2 regions of the Cedecea sp. NFIX57 genome follow, and region 2 is predicted to be linked to the other one. Evidence: predicted binding sites of a transcription regulator. Region 2 holds the regulator's gene; the other holds the start of a gene.
The links. Region 2 encodes PurR, which represses purine synthesis genes. Its sites were predicted from a motif close to CANGCAAACGTTTGCNTG; they were not measured.
Positions count from the first base shown of each region.

Region 1 (4,190 bases), on a different contig from region 2:
CACCAGCGACAGCGGAGAAGTCATCTCGCGCTGCTCGTTACCTTCCTGCCAGCGGGTTTTCATCGACATGGAGTCTTTGCCCACCGGAATGGTGATCCCCAGCGCCGGGCAAAGCTCTTCGCCCACGGCTTTAACCGCTTCATACAGACCAGCATCTTCGCCAGGGTGACCGGCTGCGGCCATCCAGTTTGCGGAGAGCTTAATGCGCTTCAGCGAGCCAATTTGGGTCGCGGCGATGTTGGTTAAGGCTTCGCCCACGGCCAGACGGCCGGATGCCGCGAAGTCCAACAACGCTACTGGCGCACGTTCGCCGATAGACATCGCTTCACCGTAGTAGCTGTCCAGGCTGGCGGTAGTCACCGCGCAGTTGGCGACAGGGATTTGCCACGGGCCAACCATCTGATCGCGGGACACCATACCGGTTACCGTGCGGTCGCCGATGGTCACGAGGAAGGTTTTTTCAGCCACGGTTGGCAAGTGCAGAACGCGTTTCACCGCATCGGCAATAGAAATTTCGCTGCTGTTGAAGGCATCGCCTTTGGCTTTCAGCGTCTCGACGTTGCGCTCCATCTTCGGCGTTTTGCCCAGCAGCACGTCCAGCGGCATGTCGATAGGCTGGTTATCAAAGTGGCTGTCGTTGAGCGTCAGGTGCTGTTCGGTGGTAGCTTCACCGATCACCGCATACGGCGCGCGTTCGCGGCGGCAAAGTTCATCAAACAGCGGCAGCTGCTCTGGCGCAACGGCCAGTACATAGCGCTCCTGAGATTCGTTACACCAGACTTCGAGCGGGCTCATACCCGGTTCGTCGTTAAGAATATCGCGCAGCTCGAAGCGGCCACCACGTCCACCGTCGCTGACCAGCTCAGGCATGGCGTTGGACAGGCCACCCGCGCCAACGTCGTGGATAAACAGGATTGGGTTGTCGTCGCCCATCTGCCAGCAGCGGTCGATCACTTCCTGGCAGCGGCGTTCCATTTCCGGGTTGTCGCGCTGCACGGAAGCAAAATCTAAATCCGCATCGGACTGGCCGGAAGCCATCGACGAAGCCGCCCCGCCGCCCAGGCCAATGTTCATTGCCGGGCCGCCCAGCACAATCAGCTTGGCGCCAGGGGTGATTTCGCCCTTCTGGACGTGGTCGGCGCGGATGTTGCCGATCCCGCCCGCGAGCATGATAGGTTTGTGGTAGCCACGCAGCTCCACGCCGTTGTGGCTGTTCACCTGCTCTTCATAAGTACGGAAGTAGCCGGTCAGCGCCGGGCGGCCAAATTCGTTGTTAAACGCCGCCCCGCCCAGAGGGCCTTCGGTCATGATATCCAGCGCGGTAACGATGCGGTCTGGCTTACCGAAATCCTGCTCCCACGGCTGTTCGAAGCCCGGAATACGCAGGTTAGACACGGAGAAGCCCACCAGGCCCGCTTTTGGCTTCGCGCCGCGCCCGGTCGCGCCTTCATCGCGGATTTCACCGCCGGAGCCGGTTGCCGCGCCAGGCCACGGAGAGATGGCCGTCGGGTGGTTGTGGGTTTCAACCTTCATCAGGATATGCGCGTCTTCCTGGTGGAAGTCATAGCGCCCCGCTTCACGATCGGCGAAGAAGCGGCCGACGGCGGAACCTTCCATCACCGCAGCGTTGTCTTTATAGGCAGACAACACGTAATCCGGCGTTTTCTCAAAGGTATTTTTGATCATTTTGAACAGCGATTTTGGCTGTTTCTGCCCGTCGATAATCCAGTCGGCGTTAAAAATCTTATGGCGGCAGTGCTCGGAGTTCGCCTGAGCAAACATGTACAGTTCGATGTCGTTCGGGTTACGACCAAGTTTGTTGAACGCATCCTGCAGGTAGTCGATTTCGTCTTCCGCCAGCGCCAGGCCAAGGCGAATGTTCGCTTCTACCAGCGCATCGCGCCCTTTCCCGAGCAGATCAACGCTCTGCACCGGAGCCGGCTGCTGCTGGGTAAACAGCTGCTGCGCATCGTTCAGAGAGGTAAACACGTTCTCCATCATGCGGTCGTGCAGCAGGGCTGCCACGTCCTGCAACTGCTCAGCAGTCAGCGTACTGCCGGAAACGTACCAGGCCACGCCGCGCTCAAGGCGCTTAATCTGCGGCAGGTCACAGTTGTGGGCGATATCGGTAGCTTTAGAAGACCAGGGGGAGATGGTGCCAGGGCGCGGGGTCACTAACAGCAGGGTGCCTTCCGGCGCATGCTCTGCGAGGGTTGGACCATACTTCAACAGCCGCTGCAGGCGGGCAAGCTCGTCGGCGTTCAGCGGTGCCTCGAGGTCGGCAAAATGAACATACTCGGCATAAATATCGCTTACCGGGAGGTTAGCATCGTTGAAACGGGCCAGGAGTTTGTTAATACGAAATGCCGAAAGAGCAGGCGAACCACGCAGAATTTCCATCATTAAAGATCTCTCGTCTTCAGGGCGAAGGGGGGAAAACGGGCGTCATTATAGAGAATCCTCCGCCGCGACGAAACCGTTTGCGTAGAAATAACAGCAGAAGTTTTTATTGCACGAAAAGTAAACGATATATTCTTAAAAGTTGCTTACTGGCGTTTTCTTACGCAAAATGCGCCTCATTCACTCACGGGGTTCAGACAAATCATGGTTATTGTTGGCTAAGGCTCATCCTGCTGCAGAATGTTATCTATTTGAAAATAATAAAGATTAATTATCTGCTTATCGGTATCGTCACCTTGTTGCTGGCAGTGGCTTTATGGCCCTCCATTCCAGGTTTCAATCAAGCCGAAAACCGTATCGCCGCGATCAAAGCGCGGGGGGTTTTGCGCGTCAGTACCATTTCATCGCCGCTCACCTGGACGATGATTAACGGCAAGGCAACGGGGCTCGATTACGAACTCGCAAAACAGTTCGCTGACTACCTTGGCGTGAAGTTGTTAGTGGTCGTGCGGCCAAACATCAACGCGCTATTTGATGACCTGGACAATGACAACGCCGACCTGCTCGCCGCAGGCCTGGTGTACAACTCTCGCCGCAGCAGCGACTACCAGGCGGGGCCGACCTATTATTCCGTTTCGCAGCAGATGGTCTACCGCGTGGGTAGCCCGCGCCCTAAATCTCTAGGCGGCGTCAAACCTTCACAACTGGTGCTCTCTTCCGGCCAGGCCGTGGTTAGCGATCTGCAAAAGCTAAAAGACGCTCAGTACCCCGACCTGAGCTGGAGCATCGACGCCAAACAAACCAGCAACCAGCTCTTACAGCAGGTGGTGGATGGCAATATCGCATTTACCGTTTCGGACTCCATCGCCATCAGCCTTTTCCAGCGCGTACATCCTCAACTGGCCGTTGCTCTGGACGTCACCGATGAACAGCCGGTGACCTGGTTCTCCAAACGCGATGGCGACGACAGCATGAGCGCCGCGCTGCTCGATTTCTATAATCAGATCAGCAGTGACGGGACGCTGGCAAGGGTTGAGGAAAAATACCTGGGGCATATCGGCGATTTTGATTACGTCGATACCCGAACCTTCCTGAACGCGGTGGATGCCGTTTTGCCGGAACTCCAGCCGCTGTTTGAAAAGTACTCCGATGACATTGACTGGCCGCTGCTGGCCGCAATTTCCTATCAGGAATCCCACTGGGATACCCACGCGACTTCGCCGACGGGCGTGCGCGGGTTAATGATGCTGACAAAAAATACGGCCCAAAGCCTCGGCATCACCGACAGGCTGGACGCTGAACAGAGCATCAGCGGCGGCAGCCGGTATCTGAAAGATATGATGAGCAAAGTACCGGTCACGGTACCGGAATACGAGCGCATCTGGTTCGCGCTGGCGGCCTATAACATGGGCTATGCCCACATGCTGGATGCCCGCCAGCTGACGGCCAAACAGAAAGGCAACCCGGACAGCTGGGCCGATGTGAAAACACGTCTGCCGTTGCTTAGCCTGAAGCCTTATTACAGCAAAACAACCTATGGATATGCTCGTGGACACGAGGCTTACGCGTATGTAGAAAACATCCGCAAGTATCAGCTAAGTCTGGAAGGGTATTTGCAGGAGAAACAGAAGAAGGCGCTCCAGGCAGACAAGTTTGCCGAGGCTTACCCTGCGGTTGCCCCGGTTGAACTGGCTAGTCCGTCTTATGGGCCTTTTCCTTTAGGGCCTTTTTCTCCAGGCGACGAGCGCGAAAAAAATCGCTCAGCATGGCTGAACACTCTGTCGCGAGCA
Region 1 covers NZ_FXAS01000014.1:43,549-47,738, reverse strand. The annotation lists gene purL (phosphoribosylformylglycinamidine synthase) at 1-2,403, opposite strand, end outside; gene mltF (membrane-bound lytic murein transglycosylase MltF) at 2,652-4,190, shown strand, end outside; gene tadA (tRNA adenosine(34) deaminase TadA) at 4,093-4,190, opposite strand, start outside.
Region 1: a site for PurR is predicted at 2,470-2,487, ahead of purL (phosphoribosylformylglycinamidine synthase). Genes of this name have one in related genera too.

Region 2 (4,190 bases):
TAGGACTAATAAAACTGATTAAAATGTTAACAGCCCGGCAACGGGCTGTTTTATTTTGTTGTTTCATTTGGCTTTTTCACTCAGCTGTAATTTGCTAACCTTATAACTACACAAATTGTAGTTATATTGTGAAACAAAATAACAAGGAGTGAAGCCATGTCGTTCGAACTACCCGCCCTGCCCTATGCCAAAGATGCGCTGGCACCGCATATTTCAGCCGAAACCCTCGAATACCATTACGGCAAACATCACCAGACCTACGTCACTAACCTGAATAATCTGATCAAAGGCAGCCCGTTTGAAGGCAAAACGCTGGAAGAGATTGTGAAAGGATCTGACGGCGGGATCTTCAATAACGCGGCTCAGGTCTGGAACCACACGTTCTACTGGCACTGCCTGGCGCCGAATGCCGGCGGGGAGCCGACCGGTGACGTGCTGGCCGCCATCAATCACGCCTTTGGCAGCGTGGAAGCCTTTAAAAAGCAGTTCACCGAAGCGGCCATCAAAAACTTTGGCTCCGGCTGGACCTGGCTTGTGAAAAATAGCGACGGCAGCCTGGCTATCGTCTCGACCTCTAACGCAGGCACCCCGCTCACAACCGGAGCAAAACCGCTGCTGACCGTGGACGTGTGGGAACACGCTTACTACATCGACTACCGCAACGCGCGCCCGGTCTATCTCGACCATTTCTGGGCGCTGGTCAACTGGGAATTTGTTGCGCAAAACCTGGCGGGCTGATGTTTAGCGGTTAAATACGAAGGAGGGAAGCAACGCTTTTCTTCTGTTTAAGAGAAGGGCCGCTTTTCGCGGCCCTTTGTAAATCAGTGCAGAACGGCAGTAAGCGCCCCGGCAACAATCAGACTCAGCACGATAACCGTCGTCACCACGGAAAACTTCAGATCGGTACTCATCGTAAGCTCCTTTTATTTCCCTACAAAGTGTATGTGGGGTGATTTTCCCACAATTAGCGATAAAAATCCTGCTGGATTTGCACAGATATCGGTTTTCCCTCTTCCACTTTGCCCCGGGATAAGCCAAAATCCTTCGCTAATTTACCGCGTATCGCCCGGCAACGCCCTCCTCCCGCTGTATGTCGCATCCCCGACAGGCCTGCAACCAACGTGTTGCCCCAGGAGTTAGCGAAGGCAAACGTTTAACACATGAGTTATCAGGAGTTTACGATATGGTCTGGAGTGACATCTAATGGCAACGATTAAGGACGTAGCGAAGCGCGCAAACGTTTCCACCACCACTGTGTCACATGTCATTAACAAGACCCGTTTTGTGGCGGAAGAGACGCGCAACGCCGTCTGGGCGGCCATCAAAGAGCTGCACTATTCGCCGAGCGCCGTGGCGCGCAGCCTGAAGGTCAACCACACCAAATCTATCGGCCTGCTCGCCACCTCAAGCGAAGCCCCTTATTTTGCGGAAATTATTGAATCCGTTGAGAACAGCTGTTTCGCCAAGGGCTACACCCTGATTCTGGGCAACGCGCACAATAACTTTGAAAAGCAGCGCGCGTACCTGTCCATGATGGCGCAAAAGCGCGTAGACGGACTGCTGGTCATGTGCTCCGAATACCCTGATACGCTGCTTTCAACCCTGGAAGAGTACCGCCATATTCCTATGGTAGTGATGGACTGGGGCGAAGCTCGTGCCGACTTTACCGACTCCGTAGTTGATAACGCCTTCCACGGCGGCTACCTCGCAGGCCGCTACCTGATTGAACGTGGCCATCGCGATATCGGTGCTATCCCGGGTCAGCTGGAGCGTAACACCGGCGGCGGCCGCCATGCAGGGTTCCTGAAGGCGCTTGAAGAAGCCAATATCAAAGTGCCGGATAACTGGGTGGTTCAGGGTGATTTCGAACCAGAGTCCGGTTACCGCGCCATGCAGCAACTGCTTAATCAACCGCATCGCCCTACTGCCGTTTTCTGCGGCGGCGATATTATGGCGATGGGTGCTATTTGCGCCGCGGACGAAATGGGGCTGCGCGTGCCGCAGGACATTTCTATCATCGGCTACGATAACGTGCGCAACGCCCGCTATTTCTCTCCGGCGCTGACCACTATCCACCAGCCGAAAGAGCGCCTGGGCGAAACGGCCTTTAACATGCTGCTCGACCGCATCATTAATAAGCGCGAAGAGTCGCAGACGATTGAAGTCCATCCGCGTCTGATTGAACGCCGCTCGGTGGCCGACGGCCCGTTCCGCGATTACCGCCGCTAAGCCTCTTCGGGAGCCGGAAGTATGTTACCCGGCTCCTGCAGCCACTCCTGATTCATCGTCTCACTGTCGCCCAAATAATCCAGCAACCAGCTCAGCGCGGGCGAGGCATCATCTTGCCGCCACGTCAGGCAGCAGGCCGCGTCCGGGAACGGGTTTTCCAGCGTTAACTCCTTCCAGTCGCCCCTGACGAGCCACGGCTGGGCAATGTGCGTCGGCACCATGCCAATGCATAATCCTGCCATCAGGCAATCCGCCCCGGACGCCCAGTCCGGCACCACCACCCGGCGCTGGTTGTCCAGCAGCCAGGTAATACGCTTGGGCAGAGAACGGGATGTGTCTTCCAGCACAAGGGACGGCCAGGGACGAATGTCGTCATCCAGAATAATACCTTCCCGTTGCGCAAGCGGATGAGCGGCAGACACCACGCAGCGCCAGCTAAGCGCGCCCATGTCCCGAAACGCATAGCGCCCCCCGACCGGGATCGCCTGCGTGGCGCCAATCGCCGCCTCAACCCGTCCGTCCGCCAGCGCGTCCCACACGCCATTGAACACTTCCTGAGAAATGCGTAATTCGATATCCGGAAAATGACGATAAAAATCCAGCACCAGCTGGCGGGTACGTTCAGGTTTAACAATATTGTCTACCGCAATGGACAAGTGCCCGCGCCAGCCGTTAGCTATCTGCTGACACTGCTGGCGCGTTGCCATCATTTTTTTGATAACAGACCGACCTTCCTTGAGAAAAAACGCCCCGGCGGCGGTCAACTCAACGTCCCGGTGACGCCGTTCAAACAGCGGCACGGCCAGCCACTCTTCAAGCTGACGCACCGTGTAGCTGATGGCAGAGGGCACGCGATGCAGCTCCTGGGCCGCGCCACTAAAGCTGCCGTTTCGAGCCACAGCATCAACCACTTCCAGTGAATATTCAGACCACATGTTTTTGCCTGCAAAAAATTTGAATTCAACTCGCAAATATTAGCGTTTCACAAGCGGTTTTGCACTCCGTAGACTCCTGCCCCGTTAACCTGCTATCAAAATCAAGAGTGAAATATGCAACCATCAAAGGGATTTCTTATCTGGCTCGCGGGGTTGAGCGTGCTGGGCTTCCTGGCCACCGACATGTACCTGCCCGCCTTCGCCGCCATTCAACAAGATCTGGGCACCACCGCCTCTGCGGTAAGCGCCAGCCTGAGCCTGTTCCTCGCCGGCTTTGCTTTTGCCCAGTTGATGTGGGGCCCGCTTTCCGACCGCTTCGGGAGAAAACCCGTGCTGTTGATTGGCCTGGCTATGTTTGCCATCGGCTGTATCGGCATGCTTTGGGTGCAGGATGCCACCACACTGCTGGTGCTGCGCTTTATTCAGGCCGTGGGCGTCTGTTCGGCAGCCGTTAGCTGGCAGGCTTTGGTGACTGACTATTACCCCGCCAACCGTGCTGGTCGCATTTTTGCCACCATCATGCCGCTGGTCGGGCTTTCCCCGGCGCTGGCCCCGCTGCTAGGCAGCTGGCTGCTGAACCATTTTGAATGGCAGGCGATTTTCGCCGTGCTGTTTGCTGTCGCTTTGCTGTTGATGATCCCTACGCTGCGCCTCAAGCCCCGGACGCAGCACCACGAGCAAACTGAGGACAATAAGGTCAGCTTCTTCTCTTTATTACGTTCCCGCGTTTACGGCGGCAACGTACTGATTTACGCCGCCTGCTCAGCCAGCTTTTTCGCCTGGCTCACCGGCTCGCCGTTTATCCTGAATGAGATGGGTTACAGCCCAGCGGCAATTGGCCTGAGCTATATGCCGCAAACGGTCGCCTTCCTGATCGGCGGCTATGGCTGCCGCAGCGCGCTGCAAAAGTGGAACGGCAAACAGCTGCTGCCGTGGCTGCTGACCTTGTATGCTCTGAGCGTGGTAGCAACCTGGGGTGTGGCGGTGAGCGGACATGCTAACCTGACGCTACTGCTTATTCCGTTT
Region 2 covers NZ_FXAS01000026.1:63,810-67,999, reverse strand. The annotation lists gene sodB (superoxide dismutase [Fe]) at 157-738, shown strand; gene cydH (cytochrome bd-I oxidase subunit CydH) at 822-911, opposite strand; gene purR (HTH-type transcriptional repressor PurR) at 1,204-2,229, shown strand; gene punR (DNA-binding transcriptional activator PunR) at 2,226-3,164, opposite strand; gene punC (purine nucleoside transporter PunC) at 3,279-4,190, shown strand, end outside.